Regions from separate parts of the Sphingomonas sp. ABOLG genome, predicted to be linked through region 2. Evidence: predicted binding sites of a transcription regulator. Region 2 holds the regulator's gene; each other region holds the start of a gene.
The links. Region 2 encodes LexA, which represses DNA repair genes until DNA is damaged. Its sites were predicted from a motif close to GTTCCNCNCTTGTTCT; they were not measured.
Positions count from the first base shown of each region.

Region 1: a site for LexA is predicted at 2,453-2,468, ahead of uvrA (excinuclease ABC subunit UvrA). Genes of this name have one in related genera too.
Region 3: a site for LexA is predicted at 1,733-1,748, ahead of CA236_RS02215 (ribonucleoside-diphosphate reductase subunit alpha). Genes of this name have one in related genera too.
Region 4: a site for LexA is predicted at 2,200-2,215, ahead of CA236_RS12530 (protein ImuA). Genes of this name have one in related genera too.

Region 1 covers NZ_QQWW01000007.1:165,877-170,088, reverse strand. Annotated here, with positions in the region: gene CA236_RS10520 (TonB-dependent receptor) at 1-2,233, shown strand, start outside; gene uvrA (excinuclease ABC subunit UvrA) at 2,476-4,212, shown strand, end outside.
Region 2 covers NZ_QQWW01000013.1:77,947-82,158, forward strand. Annotated here, with positions in the region: gene moaC (cyclic pyranopterin monophosphate synthase MoaC) at 1-56, shown strand, start outside; gene CA236_RS14570 (molybdopterin molybdotransferase MoeA) at 123-1,307, shown strand; gene lexA (transcriptional repressor LexA) at 1,363-2,025, shown strand; gene CA236_RS14580 (ComEC/Rec2 family competence protein) at 2,016-4,212, opposite strand, start outside.
Region 3 covers NZ_QQWW01000002.1:39,222-43,433, forward strand. Annotated here, with positions in the region: gene CA236_RS02215 (ribonucleoside-diphosphate reductase subunit alpha) at 1-1,658, opposite strand, end outside; gene CA236_RS02220 (EAL domain-containing protein) at 2,085-4,212, opposite strand, start outside.
Region 4 covers NZ_QQWW01000010.1:26,437-30,648, forward strand. Annotated here, with positions in the region: gene CA236_RS12525 (DNA polymerase Y family protein) at 1-1,511, opposite strand, end outside; gene CA236_RS12530 (protein ImuA) at 1,420-2,175, opposite strand; gene CA236_RS12535 (3-methyl-2-oxobutanoate dehydrogenase (2-methylpropanoyl-transferring) subunit alpha) at 2,397-3,683, shown strand; gene CA236_RS12540 (alpha-ketoacid dehydrogenase subunit beta) at 3,877-4,212, shown strand, end outside.

The DNA of each region.
Region 1 (4,212 bases), on a different contig from region 2:
CATCGGTGGCAATGGCACGACGAGCCGCGAAGGCCGCCTGACCGCGCTTTCCCCCGACGTGAAGCGTTACGTCTTCAACGCGCTCGGCCATTTCGAAGTGTCTGAGGGCTTCGTCCCCTTCTTCGAAGCCAAGTACGTCCGCACCGAAGCACGCGGCTCGCAGAGCGGTCCGTTCTTCTCGCAGGGCCAGACGCTCTCCGACGGCGTGGCGATCGCAGGGTTCACCGACCGGTCCTACTCGAACGCGGGATCCGGCTCCGTCAACCGTGAAGGCATCCGCCTCGACAACCCGTATCTGAACGCGGCTGCCCGCGCGACGATCGCTGGTCAGCTTCGCAACTCGATCGTTTCGGGTGTGAACCCGAACACGGGCGCCGCATTCAGCGGTGCGTCCGCCGCCGCCAACCAGGCAGCAGCGCTGGCCCAGGTCGATGCCGGCACCTATCGTTTCAGCCTGCGTCGCAACTGGCTCGACCTCGGCATCCGCGACGAGCAGATCGAGCGTGATACCTTCCGCATCGTCGGTGGTGTCCGCGGCGATTTCAACGACGACTGGACCTACGAAGTTTCGGTGAACTACGGTGAGCACCGCGAAAACAATCTGATCGTCGGCAACGTGAACACCCAGCGTTACCTGCTGGCGCTGGACACGACGCGCAACGCCGCTGGTCAGATCGTCTGCCGTGCGCAGGTCGACGGCGCCTATGCCGGCAGCGACCTGGGTGGCAATCCGGCACAGCTCGCGGCCGATATCGCCGCCTGCGTCCCGCTCAATCCGTTCGGCGAGGGCTCGGTCAGCCAGGCCGCGCGCAACTACATCCTGTCGCCGACCGAAGCATCGGGCAAGGCAACGCAGCTGGTCGTCAACGGCTTCGTCGCGGGTGATTCCAGCCAGCTGTTCGAACTGCCCGGTGGCCCGGTCGGCTTCTCGGTTGGCGGCGAATATCGTCGCGAAACGCTGACCTACGACCTCGATCCGCTGACCCAGGCGGGCTACAACTTCTACAACGCGATCCCGAGCTTCCGCTCGCCTGCGTTCGAAGTGAAGGAAGCGTTCGGCGAATTGTCGATCCCGCTTCTGAAGGACGTGTTCCTGTTCAAGGAACTGACGATCTCGGGTGCGGCCCGCGTCGCGGACTACACCGGTTCGGTCGGCACGGTCGTGGCGTGGAACGGCAATGCCACCTGGCGCCCGGTCGACGACCTGCTGCTGCGTGGTGGTTACTCGCGCTCGGTGCGTTCGCCGTATCTGGGTGAGCAGTATTCGCCGCTCGGCCAGAACTACACCGCTGCTCCGAACGATCCGTGCTCGGCGCGCAACATCAACACTGGTTCCGCAACGCGCCCCGCGAATTGCGAGGCGGCCGGTCGTCCGGCAGGTTATGACTTCGTCTACACCTCGTCGCTGGAAATCCAGAGCGGTGGCAACCGTCAGCTTGAGGCGGAAACGTCCAACTCGCTGACGCTGGGCGGTGTCTTCTCGCCGCGCTTCGTGCCGGGTCTGTCGCTGTCGGTCGATTACTACGACATCACGGTCAACAACGTGATCACGTCGCCGACGGTCCAGCAGGCCTTGAACGCGTGCTACGACGCACCGAACCTGAACAACCAGTTCTGCGATCTGTTCACCCGCGCTGGCGCCAATGGTGGTCCGAACGGCGAAGAAGCGTTCCGGGTCATCGAGGGATCGTTCCAGGATCTTCCGCAGAACTATGCCCGCTTCAAGACGCGCGGCATCGACACGCAGCTCGCGTATAACCGCGACTTCGGCTTCATGCGGGCGAACTTCAAGGCGGTCTGGACTCACCTGATCCAGCTCGACCAGTTCACCGATCCGTCGCGTCCGGAATTCAAGAACGTTCTGACGAGCGAGCTCAGCTATCCGAAGGATCAGGTGATCGCGTTCACCGACCTGCGCTTCGGCAAGTTCACGCTCGGCCACACGATCCGCTGGATCGACGGCATGTATCTGAACACCTTCGAAGACTATAACAGCGTGAACGGTCAGCCGCCGCAGAACCCGGACTATGCGACGATCCGCAAGTATCCGTCGGTTGTGTACAACGACATCCGCTTCGGCGTCGACGTGGAAGACAATTTCACGCTCGACTTCGGCGTCAACAACGTTGGCGACGTCAAGCCGCCGTACGGTCTGACCGGCATCACCACCGGCTCGGGTATCTACGACAACCGCGGCCGCTTCTTCTACGCGGGCTTCCGCGCACGCTTCTGATCCATCGATCAGATTGCACTTTTGGAGGGGTCGGCCATGCCGGCCCCTCTTTTTTTGTGCCACGAGCCGGTTCGTCGTTCAGCCTTGGCGGGTGTTGAGGCTCAGCACAGCGGCTGACGAATGACAGGAGCCCTACCCGCACGGGCAAAAGATACCTTTCCGTCCGCCGCTGGCATCCCCCGCCCCCGCTTCCTACATCTCCGGTCTATCCTCCCGACCGGAACGGAAGTAGAACTAAACGCATGCTGACTCACATCTCCGTCCGCGGCGCGCGCGAGCACAATCTCAAGGACGTAAGCGTCGATATCCCCCGGGATACGCTGACGGTGATCACCGGCCTCTCCGGCTCGGGCAAGTCGAGCCTCGCGTTCGACACTATCTATGCCGAGGGTCAGCGCCGCTACGTCGAGTCCCTGTCGGCCTACGCGCGCCAGTTCCTCGAACTGATGCAGAAGCCGGACGTCGATCATATCGAGGGGCTCTCGCCCGCCATCTCGATCGAGCAGAAGACCACCAGCCGCAATCCGCGCTCCACCGTCGCGACGGTGACGGAGATCTACGATTACATGCGCCTCCTCTGGGCGCGTGTCGGCATCCCCTATTCGCCCGTCACCGGGGAGCCGATCGCGGCGCAGACCGTCAGCCAGATGGTCGACCGGGTCATGGCGCTGCCCGAAGGCACGCGGCTCTACCTCCTCGCCCCCGTCGTGCGCGGCCGCAAGGGTGAGTATCGCAAGGAAATGGCCGAGTGGCAGAAGGCCGGTTTCACCCGCGTGCGCATCGACGGCGAGATTCACGAGATCGAGGACGCGCCCGCGCTCGACAAGAAGTACAAGCATGACATCGAGGTCGTGGTCGATCGCCTCGCGGTGAACGCGGACATCGCCACCCGCCTCGCCGACAGTTTCGAGACCGCGCTGAAGCTCGCCGATGGCCTCGCCTATGTCGACCTCGCCGACGGCGTCGTGCCGGGGCGCGAGGACGAGGCCGCGTCCGGCGGCGCGATGAAGAACGCCGGTGTGCCCGCCAACCGCATCGTCTTCTCCGAGAAGTTCGCTTGCCCGGTCAGCGGCTTCACCATCGCCGAGATCGAGCCGCGCCTCTTCTCCTTCAACGCCCCCCAGGGCGCCTGCCCGGCGTGCGACGGCCTCGGCGAAAAGCTGATCTTCGACGAGGATCTCGTCGTCCCCAACCACGCGCTCACCATCAAGAAGGGCGCCGTCGTCCCCTGGGCGAAGTCCAACCCGCCCTCACCCTATTACATGCAGGTGCTCGGCTCCCTCGCCCGCGCCTATGATTTCAGCCTCGACACCCCCTGGGCCGACCTTCCGGAGGAGGTGCGGAACATCATCCTCCAGGGCACCAAGGGCAAGGCGGTCACCCTCACCTTCATCGACGGCAAGAAGAGCTACGACGTCAGCAAGCCGTTCGAGGGGGTCATTGGCAACCTCAATCGCCGCATGCTCCAGACGGAGAGCGCGTGGATGAAGGAGGAGCTCGGCAAGTACCAGTCGTCCCAGCCGTGCGAGGTCTGCCACGGCGCCCGCCTGAAGCCCGAGGCGCTGGCGGTGAAGGTCGCGATGCAGGACATCAGCCACGCGACCCACCTCTCGGTGGTCGACGCACTCGCCTTCTTCACCGACCTGCCCAATCACCTGAACGACCAGCAGCGCGCCATCGCGGAGCGCATTCTGAAGGAGATCGTCGAGCGGCTCGGCTTCCTCAACAACGTTGGCCTCGACTATCTCAACCTCGATCGCACCTCCGGCACCCTGTCGGGCGGCGAGAGCCAGCGCATCCGCCTCGCCTCGCAGATTGGCAGCGGCCTCTCGGGCGTCCTCTACGTCCTCGACGAGCCCTCGATCGGCCTGCATCAGCGCGACAACGACATGCTGCTCGCCACGCTCCGCCGCCTGCGCGATCTCGGCAACACCGTCCTCGTCGTCGAGCATGACGAGGATGCGATCCGCACCGCCGAT
Region 2 (4,212 bases):
GCAACATCCGCCTGCTGAAGAAAACCGGCGGCAAGTCGGGCGATTTCGTCGCCTGACCCTCAGGGCCGCGCCGCGATTATTATGGGTGTTGCCGACAGCATGAATCTGTCACTCGCCGGATCATGAGCGAATTGCTTCCTGTCGCAGAGGCGCAGGCGCGCCTGTTGGCTGCGGCGCCCGCGCTGTCGACCGAAACGCTGCCGCTGGCGGACGCGATCGGACGCTGGGTGGCGGTCCCGTTGATCGCGTGCCGTACCCAGCCCGAGCGCGACCTGTCGGCGATGGACGGCTATGCCGTGCGGTTCAGTGACCTGCCGGGCCCGATGCGAGTGATCGGCGAGAGCGCCGCCGGACGGCCATTTGCAGGTGCCGTGAAGGCGGGCCAGGCGACCCGGATCTTCACTGGCGCCGCCGTGCCCGAGGGCGCCGACACGGTGATGGTGCAGGAAGAGGCCCGTCACGACGGCGATACCTTATGGCTCGATGGCGAAGGACCGGCACGCGAGGGCGCCAACATCCGGCGACGCGGGCTCGATTTTGCGAACGGCGATACGCTGGTCGCGGCCGGCGAACGGCTGACGCCGGCGCGCCTGGCGGTGGCGGCCACCGGGGGGCTGGGCGACGTCACCGTCCGGCGCCGGGTTCGTGTGGCGATCGCCGCGACGGGCGATGAACTGGTCGAACCCGGACGGGCCGTCGAGCCCGGCCGACTACCGGAATCGAACCGCCTGCTGCTACGGGCGCTGCTCGCGGATCTTCCGGTGGAGATCATCGACCTCGGCATCCTCCCTGACCGGTTGGAACCGCTGACCGACACGTTCCGCCATGTGGCGGCCGACGTCCTCGTCACCACCGGTGGCGCCTCGGTTGGGGATCACGACCTGGTTCGTCCTGCGCTGCAGGCGGCGGGCGCCGCGATCGATTTCTGGCGCATCGCGCTTCGCCCCGGCAAGCCGCTGATGGCGGGGTGGCGCGGCGACATGGCCGTGCTGGGGCTACCGGGAAACCCCGTCTCCGCCTTTGTCACCGGCTTGCTGTTCGTGAAGCCGATGGTCGCGGCGCTTGCCGGGGCGGCGCAGCCCCTGCCACAAACGACCACCGGCATCCTTGGCGAAGCGTTGCCGGCCAATGGCCCGCGCACTGATTATCTACGCGCAGAGTTGCGCGATGGACGGGCCTATGTTGCTACGATCCAGGACAGTTCCATGCTACGAACGTTGGCACGGGCAGGCTGCCTCGTCGTTCGTCAACCACATGCTCCTGCTGCGGCGATGGGCGACTCGGCAGAAATCCTCGTGATTGCTTGACGCGTCGGTTTACGTTCCTTAAAGGTTCCCAGTCTGTTCGCCGCGGAGATGATGCATGCTCACCAAAAAGCAGCACGAGTTGATCTGTTTCATCAATGATCGACTGGCCGAAACCGGCGTCTCCCCTTCGTTCGAAGAGATGAAGGATGCGCTGGACCTGAAATCGAAGTCCGGGGTCCACCGCCTCATTTCTGCGCTGGAAGAGCGTGGCTTTCTGCGTCGCTTGCCCAACCGCGCCCGCGCGCTGGAAGTGCTGAAGGTGCCCGACCGTCCGGAAAGCCGCGAGGCGGTCCGTTCATCCACGCCGGCGCCTACATTGCCGGAACCGGCCAACGACGTCGTCGAAGTGCCGCTGCACGGGCGGATCGCGGCCGGCGCCCCGATCGAGGCGCTCGAAGGCTCCACCAGCCTGCCGGTGCCGGCGGCGCTTTTGGGCTCGGGTGAGCATTTCGCACTTGAGGTTGCCGGCGACTCGATGGTCGAGGCGGGCATCCTCGACGGCGACTTCGCCTTGATCCGCAAGCAGGATGTGGCGCGCGATGGCGAGATCGTGGTCGCGCTGATCGAGGACAGCGAGGCGACGCTGAAATATTTTCGGCGCGAAGGCACGATGATCCGGCTCGACCCGGCGAACCGCTCCTATGATCCGCAGCGTTATGCGCCAGCGCAGGTGCGGGTGCAGGGCAAGTTGGCCGGGATTCTGCGGCGTTATTCCTGATTGGCCGGGCGCAGGCCCGCCGGCAGCGGGCTGAACGCTTTCTCCGGGCGAAACGTCGGTTGTTCATCCTTGCGCCAGCGGTTCGTTGAGCGGCCCGGCAGGATTGGCATCCCGGCGAGCACCCAGGGGTGAGCATCGCCGGGGCGGATCACGGTATCGACGCGCCCGGTAGAGAGCGAAATCGCCACCCCGCCGGTTCGCGCGAGCATCTCACGATCGAGGCGCAGCCATCGCGGCGTACAGCGACGCGGCAGGCGGCGTTCGCTGACCACGATATCGGCATTGCGGCATGCCTGGATCAGCGCGCCGACGGGAACCAGATAGGCGCTGCGCGTCGCCAGCACGCGCCATGTGCGGTCGCCGACCGGCAGATCGACGCGGCATAGATCGCGCGAACAGCGCGCCGCGCCCTGATCGGACAAGAGCACCGGTTCGGCGTCAGATCCGCCATTTTCCGCCAGCATGTCACGCGCATAATCGCCCGCCCGATCGCGCAGCAGCGCTACGCGCCCATCGGGCAGCCGCACGCCGAGATGCCGTCCGTCGCCGGTTACCAGAAGGTCGGAGGGCGGTGTCGCGAGCGCCCAAAGCGCGCCGACCGCGACCGGGATCAAGCCGATCCGCCGCCAGCGCGTCCGCCAGAGCGCCAGCCACAGCCCGCCGCCGACCATCAACGCGAAGGCGCCCGCCGGCATCGCTGGCAGTGCCGCGACCGCCCCAGGCGCCGCCGCCGTCGTCCGGGCGATCCACAACAATAGCGATAACCCCTGCCCCGTCAGCCACCAGAAGGGCGCGCCGAGCCCCGTCGTATCGAACAGCAGCGCCAATGCCTCCAGCGGCATCACGACAAAGGTGGTCAGCGGGATGGCGACGATATTGGCCAGCGCGCCATAGATGCCGGCCTTGTGGAAGTGGAAGACGGCGATCGGCATCAACGCGACTTCGACGATCGCGCCGGTCAGCAGCAACGAGCCGCCATTGCGCAGGAGGCGGCGGCCCCATGATTCCTCGCGCGGCGCGAACCAGCGGCGGACCGCCGGATGCTCAGCCAGCGCGATGATCGCAGTGACGGCGGCGAAGGAGAGCTGGAAGCTGGGCCCCGCCAGGGACGCCGGCCAGAGCAGCAGCACGACGAGTGCGCCGGTCGCCACCAGCCGCAAGGTCAGCGCCTCTCGCCCCATCGCCATGGCGGCGAGCACCAGCAAGGCGGCGATGCAACTGCGGATCGTGGGCACCTCGCTCCCGGTCAGCCAGGTATAGCCGAGCGCGGTCACGGCAGCGGTCGCCGCTGCGATCAGCGGAACCCGACCGGTGAGCGCGAGCCGCATGTTGAGCGCGAGCAGTCGTGCGGCGAGCAGCATCGTCAGGCCGACGACCGCGGTGATATGGAGTCCACTGACCGACAGAAGATGCGCAAGGCCGGAGCGGCGCATCGCCTCGTGATCCGGTTCCTCGATCCCCCCGGTATCGCCGGTCGCCAGCGCGGCGGCGATGCCGCCGGCACTTCCCTCCAAATTGTGCTGGATGTGGCGGGACAGGCGCGCGCGGAACGGCTCTCCAGCGACCGCACCCGCCAGGATCTCGGGTGAGCCGAGCGCCCGCCCGGTGGCACCAATCCCGCTGAACCATGCCACGCGCGCGAAATCATAGGCGCCCGGCACCGCCGGCGGCGGAGGCGGCATCAACCGCGCGCGCAGGCTGATCCGCGTCCCAGGCAGCAGCCCGGCCGGCACGTCCTGCTCTGCTACGTTGACGCGCACGTGGAGGGGCGCACGCGGCGGCCTGCGATCAAGCCACTCAAGATCGCCGAGCCGCAGCCGCACTAGGCCCCGCGCCGGCAATGCGTTCATTGCCTCCACCCGCCCAGTGAAAGTCGCGATCGCGGGACGCGCAAGGACGGGCGCGGCCGCCGTTTCCGCCCGCAGCCACACCAGCGCGAGCCCGGCCGCGAAAGCAATGCTGCCGATCGCCGCCACCCGGGCAGCGCGACTACCGGCGGAGGATGCCGCAAGCGCGAGGAGGGCGAGCGCGGCGGCGCCCAGCAACGCGGCGCGCCACGCGCTGCTATTGGGAAGGACGAACCACGCCGCCACCCCGCCGCCCAGCGCCACCGGCAGCCATAGCGGCAGCTGGTCGCGCTCCGCCTCCAGCCACGATTCCACACGCGCCCGCGCGGTTTGAAGCGCG
Region 3 (4,212 bases), on a different contig from region 2:
GAACGATCGCCCGCCAGTTCCAGCAGCCAGCGCTGGTCGATCTCGAAGCTGGTCTTGAAGCAATCCTTCTCTTCCTGGCTGAGGAAGTCGAGGTGCTGCACGCTGCCGCCATGCTCGAGGATCGAGTTCCAGACGCTGTCCGCGTTCTTGCTCTTCTCGTTGAGCAGCTTCTCCAGATACGGGTTCTTCACCGCGAAGCTGCCGGACAGCGTCTTGTGGGTGTAGATGTTGGCCGGGATCGGCTCGATGCAGGCGGACGTGCCACCGCAGATGATCGAGATCGACGCGGTCGGCGCGATCGCCATCTTGCAGCTGAACCGCTCCATCACGCCCATGTCGGCCGCATCGGGGCAGGGGCCACGCTCGGCCGCCAGCGTCATCGATGCCTGGTTCACCTGCGCATTGATGTGCTTGAAGATGCGCAGGTTCCAGCTCTTCGCCATCGCGCCTTCCATCGGCAGGCCGCGTGCCTGGAGGAAGGAGTGGAAGCCCATGACGCCAAGGCCGACCGAGCGCTCACGCGCCGCGGAGTAAGCCGCACGCTCCATGCCCGGCTCATGCCGGTCGATATAATCCTGCAGCACATTGTCGAGGAAGCGCATCACGTCCTCGATGAACTGCTTGTCGTCCTTCCACTGGTCCCACGTCTCCAGGTTGAGTGAGGAGAGGCAGCAGACCGCGGTGCGATCATTGCCGAGATGGTCGCGGCCCGTCGGCAGCGTGATCTCGCTGCACAGGTTCGAGGTGGAGACCTTCAGGCCCAGGTCGCGGTGATGCTTGGGCATGTTCTTGTTCACGTGATCGGCGAACACGATGTACGGCTCGCCGGTCGCCAAGCGAGTCTCGACCAGCTTCTGGAACAGGCTGCGCGCATCGACCTTGCCGCGGACGGTGCCATCCTTGGGGGACTTCAGCTCCCATTCGCCGCCGTCGCGCACCGCTTCCATGAACGCGTCGGGGATCAGCACGCCGTGGTGCAGGTTCAGCGCCTTGCGGTTGAAATCGCCCGACGGCTTGCGGATCTCGAGGAACTCCTCGATCTCCGGGTGCGACACGTCGAGATAGCAGGCGGCCGAGCCGCGGCGCAGTGAACCCTGGCTGATCGCCAGCGTCAGGCTGTCCATCACGCGCACGAAGGGGATGATGCCGCTGGTCTTGCCGTTGAGGCCGACCGGCTCACCGATGCCGCGCACATTGCCCCAATAGGTGCCGATGCCGCCGCCGCGCGACGCGAGCCAGACATTCTCGTTCCAGGTGTCGACGATGCCGTTCAGGCTGTCGGGCACGGAATTGAGGTAGCAGCTGATCGGCAGCCCGCGCCCGGTGCCGCCGTTCGACAGCACGGGCGTCGCCGGCATGAACCACAGGCGGCTGATGTAATCGTAGATGCGCTGCGCATGCGCGGCATCATCGGCGTAGGCGCTCGCGACGCGCACGAAGAGATCCTGATAGGATTCGCCCGGCAACAGGTAGCGATCCTGCAGCGTGTCCTTGCCGAAATCGGTCAACAGCGCATCGCGCGAATGATCGACCTCGATCGGGTACGGCTTGCGCAACGCACCCTTGGTCGCGCTCGCTTCCGCTGCGCCCGTGCCCTCGGCACTTGCTACTAAGGTGTCGGTTGCCATGTTCGCCTCGTTCGCGTCTCTAAAATCCATCGCGGCCGTTCCCCCAGTTGAGCTCGTCCGAATCGGAGGCGAGCCATCATGCTACACCCGAACGCGCTTCACTAAGAACAAAAAGGGATCAATGTGGGTGCCTCGCCCGCATGTCCGTTCCCTTCAGCGGCAGAGCGGCCGCTATCTGTTCTACCAGCACTAGCGCCCGCCGTAGCAGTCTACCCCCACAGATTGTGGCAGAGCGCGCGAAGAGGCAAGGGGGAAGGTGGTCTCGAAGCGGCCATTTGAGTGCCGCTCCGTCGCCTCGCCATGCGGCGACGCGTGGACTTCCGCGGGGTTCGCGAATTGCAAGGCTGAAGGTCGCGAGGGAAAAATTTTCCCGGGCTTGTGGCGCGGCGCCGGACATGCGGCCGGGGCGGGTCTAACGCGCCGCTCGCGCTCCCGAGCAGCGCAGAACTGCGGCGCTCAGCCTGCCTTGCGCAGCGTGCGCGGCTGCGCCGGCGACAGGCGCTCCATGTCGAAATGGCGGGCGAATTCCAGCCCGGCGCGGCCCTCGTCGACCCAGCGGATCACGGCGGGGAACATCTCCTCCTCGACCAGCTCGATCCGCACCTCGGCGCCGACCGCCTCTTCCGGAAAGTCGACGCCGTCGATCATCACCCCGGTCGCCGACAGGTTGCGGATCCGCACCTCCCCGGTGTCGCCGCCGACCTCGAGCCGCGCCGATCGCAGCACGGTAGACCGCGCGGCGCGGCTGACGCGATGGCCAACCGCAAGCGCCGCGCCGTCCTGTTCGCGGAACAGCGCCAGCATCTCAGCGGCGCGGCCGGGGCGGCCATAGACGAAGCCCTGGATGTGGCTGCAGCCAAGGTCTCGGATCAGCGCGATCTCGTCCTGCTGCTCGACGCCCTCGGCGGTGGTTTCCATCCCCAGCGTCTCTGCCAGCGTCACGATCGCGCGGATGATCGCCGCGTTGCGATTACCGGCCTGGATCGCACCGCGCACGAAGCTCTGGTCGATCTTGATCTTGTCGAATGGCGCCTTCTTCAGATAGCCGAGCGAGGAATAGCCGGTGCCGAAATCGTCGAGCGCCAGGCGAACCCCGATCCCCTTCAGCGCCCGGAACATGTGGCTGGAGGAGGAATCGTCGGTCAGGAAGACGCTTTCGGTGATTTCCAGCTCCAGTCGGCTGGCGGCGAGACCGGCGGAGGCAATCGCGCTGGTGACGATCGCCGGCAGCGCGGGATTGGCGAACTGGATCGCCGAGACGTTGACGGCGATGCGGACCGGGTCGGGCCATTGCGCCGCTTCCGCGCAGGCGGTGCGCAGGACCCACTCGCCGATCGCCTCAATCATCCCGCATTCCTCCGCGATCGGGATGAAGTCGGCCGGGCTGACCGCGCCGCGGATCGGATGCACCCAACGCAGCAGCGCTTCATAGCCGACCACGCGCTCGCTGCTGGTCGAAACGACGGGCTGATAGACAAGGTGGAATTCGTCGTTGGCGAGCGCCTGGCGAAGGTCGTCCTCCAGCCGCTTGCGGTTCTGCGCGCCGGCCAGCATCTCCTCGCGGAAGAAGCGTGAAACGCCGCGGCCGTCCGCCTTGGCGGCGTAGAGCGCGAGGTCGGCATTGCGGATCAGCGTCTCGCTGTCATTGCCATGTTCGGGTGCGATCGCGATGCCGATCGAACAGCCGATCGACACGGACGAGCCGCCCAGGAAATAAGGCTGCGACAAGGCGGCGATGATCTGCTGTGCCAGCGTCCCCAGACGTTCGCGATTGCCCTCGCGCGGCAGGACGACCTGAAACTCGTCGCCGCCGAGGCGCCCGACGAGGCCCGCGTCCCCGACGCTCTGCTGCAGCCGATGGGCGACCTGTTTCAGCAGTTCGTCGCCCATCTGGTGGCCGAGCGTGTCGTTGACCGCCTTGAACCGGTCGAGATCGAGCAGCAGCAGCGCGTTGGTGCTGCGTGCGCCCGTGACCGGTGCCAGCGTCTGATCGAGCGACAGGCGCATCCGCTGGCGATTGGCGAGGCCGGTCAGGCTGTCGAACAGCGCGAGGCGCGTGATCTCCGCATCGGCACGACGCTTTTCGGTGAGGTCGGAGCCGAAGCCGATGAAGCCATGAAATCGGCCAAGATCGTCCAGCAGCGGCCGGCCGGAGATTGACCACCACCGGTCGCCGCCCGCCTCGAACGCGGGGCGCACCGAATAATCGGAGAAGCTGGTGCGCGCCGACAGGTGAAAGGTCAGCGTCCGCTCGGTATCCGCCATGGTCGAATCGACGCGGAAAACCTCCACCAGCCGCTGGCCCAGCGGCATGAAGCCAAGCGTCTGCAACTCGTTGACCAGCTTGCCGCTGAGGTGAACCAGGCAGCCATAACGGTCGGTCTGCCAGAACCAGCCCGTACTGTGGCTTTCATATTCCGCGATCAGCCGGACCGCGAGGACTCGGTCACGCTCCTCCTGCTCGCGCGTGCCCAGCGCCCGATGATCGCGCCGCGCCATGCGCAACACGCCGGCCAGCAACAAGGTGGCGAGCACGATCGCGGCGGCCGACGCTGCGCCCAGTCCCGCGTTCACCGGCACCAGC
Region 4 (4,212 bases), on a different contig from region 2:
ACACGCGCGGCGATGAAGGCGAGCGCGCGCGCGCCGACCCCTGCCTTGGCCAGCGCTGCCGCCAGATCATCGACGAGGCCGGCGAGCCAATGGCTGATCGCATCGGCGGTGGCGATCGGTTCGGCGAAGCGGCGGGTGACGGCGATCGGCTGCACCGGGATGATCGGATCGAGCGGTTCTGGCAGGGCGCCGGTCGCCTGGTCGAGCCGCTGCGCGATCGTCTTGCCGAAGCGGCGGACGAGCGGGGCGCGGGGCATCGCCATGAGCTCGCCGATCGTCTCCACGCCGAGCCGGGCGAGCAATTCGCGCGCGCCATCGGCGAGGCGAAGCGCGGTGACCGGCAGCGGGACGAGCGCGGCGACATGCGCGCCGGGGGGGATGATCGCAGCGGGCGCAGCCTGACGGGCGAAGGCCCAGGCGGCGCCCGCGGTGTCGGCGATCGCCAGCTGCGCGGTGATGCCGAGCCGGGCGAGCAGGCGCAGCAGGCGGCGCGCCATCGCTTCCTCGCCGCCGTGGAGGTGGGCGGTGCCGCTGATCTCGAGGAACAGGCCGTCTTCGCCCGAGAGCGCAACGACCGGGCACCAGCGGCGGGCGAGCGCAGTGGCGAGGCGGTGCAGATCGGCGAGGTCGCCGGCGGCATCCGCGTCGCGCACGTCAATGTCGGGCACGGCGGCGCGCGCCTGGGTCAGCGCCATGCCTGGCGTGAGGCCGAGCGCGCGTGCCTCGGGTGAGGCGGCGGCGATTTCGATGCGGCTGCCGATCTTGTGGACGGTGATCAAGGGCGGCGGAAGTTCTCGAACATTGCGCTTGTGAGGTTTGGGGGCGGGATGTTGGAGATTGCTGGCGCGGGCGACGGTGTTGGCGAGGGTGCGGCCGGTGTCGAAAAAGGGCGCGACGCCGGGGACCCGCGCGCCGGCATCATTGGAGCCGCAGCGGGCGTATTTGTCGGGGTGGGGGCCTTCGCCGGGACCGCGCACCGCGGGCATGGCGTTCCACCGCGCGAGCGCGGCGGCGGCGCGGTCGTCGGCATTGGGATCGAGGCCGTCAAAGCCGCGCCAGCGGGTGTTGGGCACGTCCTCCGGATCGGGACGCACGGGTAGCGTCGTGGGCACGGGGCGCGCGCCTTCGTCCGGCGGCATGGCGCGGAAGGGATGGTCGGCGGCCTCGCTGCGGCGGCCCATTTCGCGCATTGGCGGGCGCTGATGCGCGGGCATCGCCTCCACCTGGCGTGCGACATCGGCGCGCGTCGATTGCGACCAGCGCTTCTCAACAGGCGCAGACGCATCGCTGCGCGCCCAGCGCGCGCCGGGGCGCCAGCCGGTGTTCTTCGGCGCGTCGCATTGCAGCACCTGTTCCTCGGCCACCGCCGCCGTCAGCGGCGCGAGATCGAGCGGCCCTGAATCGAGCGAATTGCCCGGTTCAGGCCGCGGCGTTGGTGCGCGGCGACGCTCGGCCCGGCGCACGCGATCGATCGCCCAGTGCGGCAGGTAGAGCGAGACGACCCGTGTCATCGCAGGCCTCCAGCAAAGTGTCGAAAGGGTCGCCGCCGCGTTGCCGCACCAGCGAGACGGCCCAGCGCGGGCGGCCCATGCTGCCGCAGCGCAGGGGAACGGAGGGGGCGGAAGCGATCCGCCAGCGGGTGAGCGCCGCGGAGGGCGGGGCCAGCGGATCGGCATCCTCGCGCGCATGGCGGCGCAGGAGGAGCGCGATCGTGCGGCCCCCTTCGGCGGCGAGTTGCAGCCGGCGGGTGGCAGGCATGGCAGCGCGCTTCACCTCGCCGATCACCGCGCCAAGACCGCGGTGGCGCAGCCCTTCCTCCATCAGCGCGAGCACTTCGGCATCGTCGCGCGCCTCGGCATAAAGGACGCGTTCGGGGGAGAGGCCCGCCTGGTAGAGGCCGGGGGCGAACAGATCGCGCCGGCGCACGACCCACAGGATCGGACCCCAGGCGCGCGCGGCAATCCCCGCCATGAACAAGGTGGCGGCCGAATCATCGCACATGTCGGCGCCCTTCGCCGCGACCTCGTGCAGCCCATCGAGCCGCAGCCCGCCGTCGGCGAGCCGCGAATCCATATCCGCCACGCCGAAGGGCAGCGTCTCGCGCCGGCGATGGCCGTCGCCCTCAATGGCGCGGAGCGTTTCTCTCAGCTCGGCAATGGTGGCAGGGGATGGCACGGGCACGACTCACTCAAAACTCACGTTCCTCTTTTGTTCCTACAACCGGCGGAGTCAATCGTGCGACTCGAAACCATGATCCATGGCGGTTTCGGCGGACGAAAAGGTCGTGTCACATTTCCTTGCATCGCAGACGCTGGCGCTGTGCGTTGAAATTTTATAACAAGGATTCGATCTGCTCACCGGCGCGTTGTCCGGTGCAACAAGTAACCGGAGAAACTATGGCGGACGCCGCCCGCAGCAATCTGCCCCCGCTCGCGCTGCATGTGCCCGAGCCCAAGTTCCGCCCCGGCGACACGGTCGATTTTTCGGATGTGGAGATCCCCGCCGCGGGATCGGTGCGCCGCCCGGACACTGCCGAGGACGCCCGCGGGTTCACCGACCTCGTCTATACGATGGTCCGCGTGCTCGATGACGACAATCGCGCGGTCGGCCCGTGGGATCCCAAGCTGTCGCCCGATACGCTGCGCCGCATGCTGCGCCATATGGCGACGGTGCGCGCGTTCGACGAACGCATGTTCCGCGCGCAGCGGCAGGGCAAGACGAGCTTCTACATGAAGTCGCTGGGCGAGGAGGCGGTGGCCGTGCCGCAGGCCTATGCGCTCGACGCCGACGACATGTGCTTTCCGTCCTATCGCCAGCAGGGTCTGCTGATCGCGCGCGGGTGCCCGCTGGTCGACATGATGAACCAGATCTATTCGAATGCGGGCGACAAGCTGCAGGGCAAGCAGCTGCCGATCATGTATTCGGAGAAGCGCTTCAGCTTCTTCTCGATCTCCGGCAACCTGACGACGCAATACCCGCAGGCGGTGGGCTGGGCGATGGCGTCGGCATCGAAGGGCGACACGCGCATTGCCGCCACCTGGTGCGGCGAGGGATCGACGGCGGAGGGCGACTTCCACTCCGCGTTGACCTTTGCCACCGTCTATCGCGCACCGGTGATCTTCAACGTCGTCAACAACCAATGGGCGATTTCGAGCTTTTCCGGCTTTGCCGGCGCGGAGGCGACGACCTTTGCCGCGCGCGCGGTTGGCTATGGCATCGCTGGCCTGCGGGTCGACGGCAATGACGCGCTGGCGGTCTATGCCGCCACGCAGTGGGCGGCGGAGCGTGCGCGGACCAACCAGGGCCCCACGCTGATCGAGCATTTCACCTATCGCGCCGAAGGGCATTCCACGTCGGATGACCCGTCGCAATATCGCAGCGCGGGCGAGCCGACCGCATGGCCGCTGGGCGACCCGATCCGCCGGCTGAAGGATCATCTGATCACCATCGGCGAATGGGACGAGGAGCGCCAGGCGACGATGGACAAGGAAGTCGCCGACGAGGTGAAGGCCGCGCAGAAGGAAGCCGAGAAGAACGGCATCCTGGGCCATGGCCTGCACCAGCCGCTCGACACGCTGTTCGACGGCGTGTTCGAGGAGATGCCGTGGCATCTGCGCGAACAGCAGGCGCAGATGATCGCCGAGGAAGAGGAAAGCGGGCGACCGTGGGCGCGCAAGAAGTGAGCGCTGCGACGGTGAGTGCCGCCGCGCGGACGGCGAACAGCACTGGCCGCGCCCCCGGCGGCTCTTTCGACATGATGCGTTTATGGATCCCCGCCTGCGCTGGGATGACGGAGTTGGCCTGGTGAGTGACGTGATCGAGACGAACGCGGAAAATACGGCGGTGGAGACCGACGCCGCCGGCGCCACCCAGCGCATGAACATGATCCAGGCGATCAATTCCGCCATGGACGTGTTGATGGCGCGCGACCCCGACGTCGTGGTGATGGGCGAGGACGTGGGCTATTTCGGCGGCGTGTTCCGCGCGACGGCCGGCCTGCAGGCGAAATATGGCAAGACGCGCGTGTTCGACACGCCGATCACCGAGATCGGCATCATCGGCGTCGCGATCGGCATGGGGGCTTATGGCCTTCGCCCGGTGCCCGAGATCCAGTTTGCCGATTACATCTACCCCGCGCTCGACCAGCTGGTGAGCGAGGCGGCGCGGCTGCGCTATCGTTCGGACGGGGAATTCACCGCGCCGATCACGGTG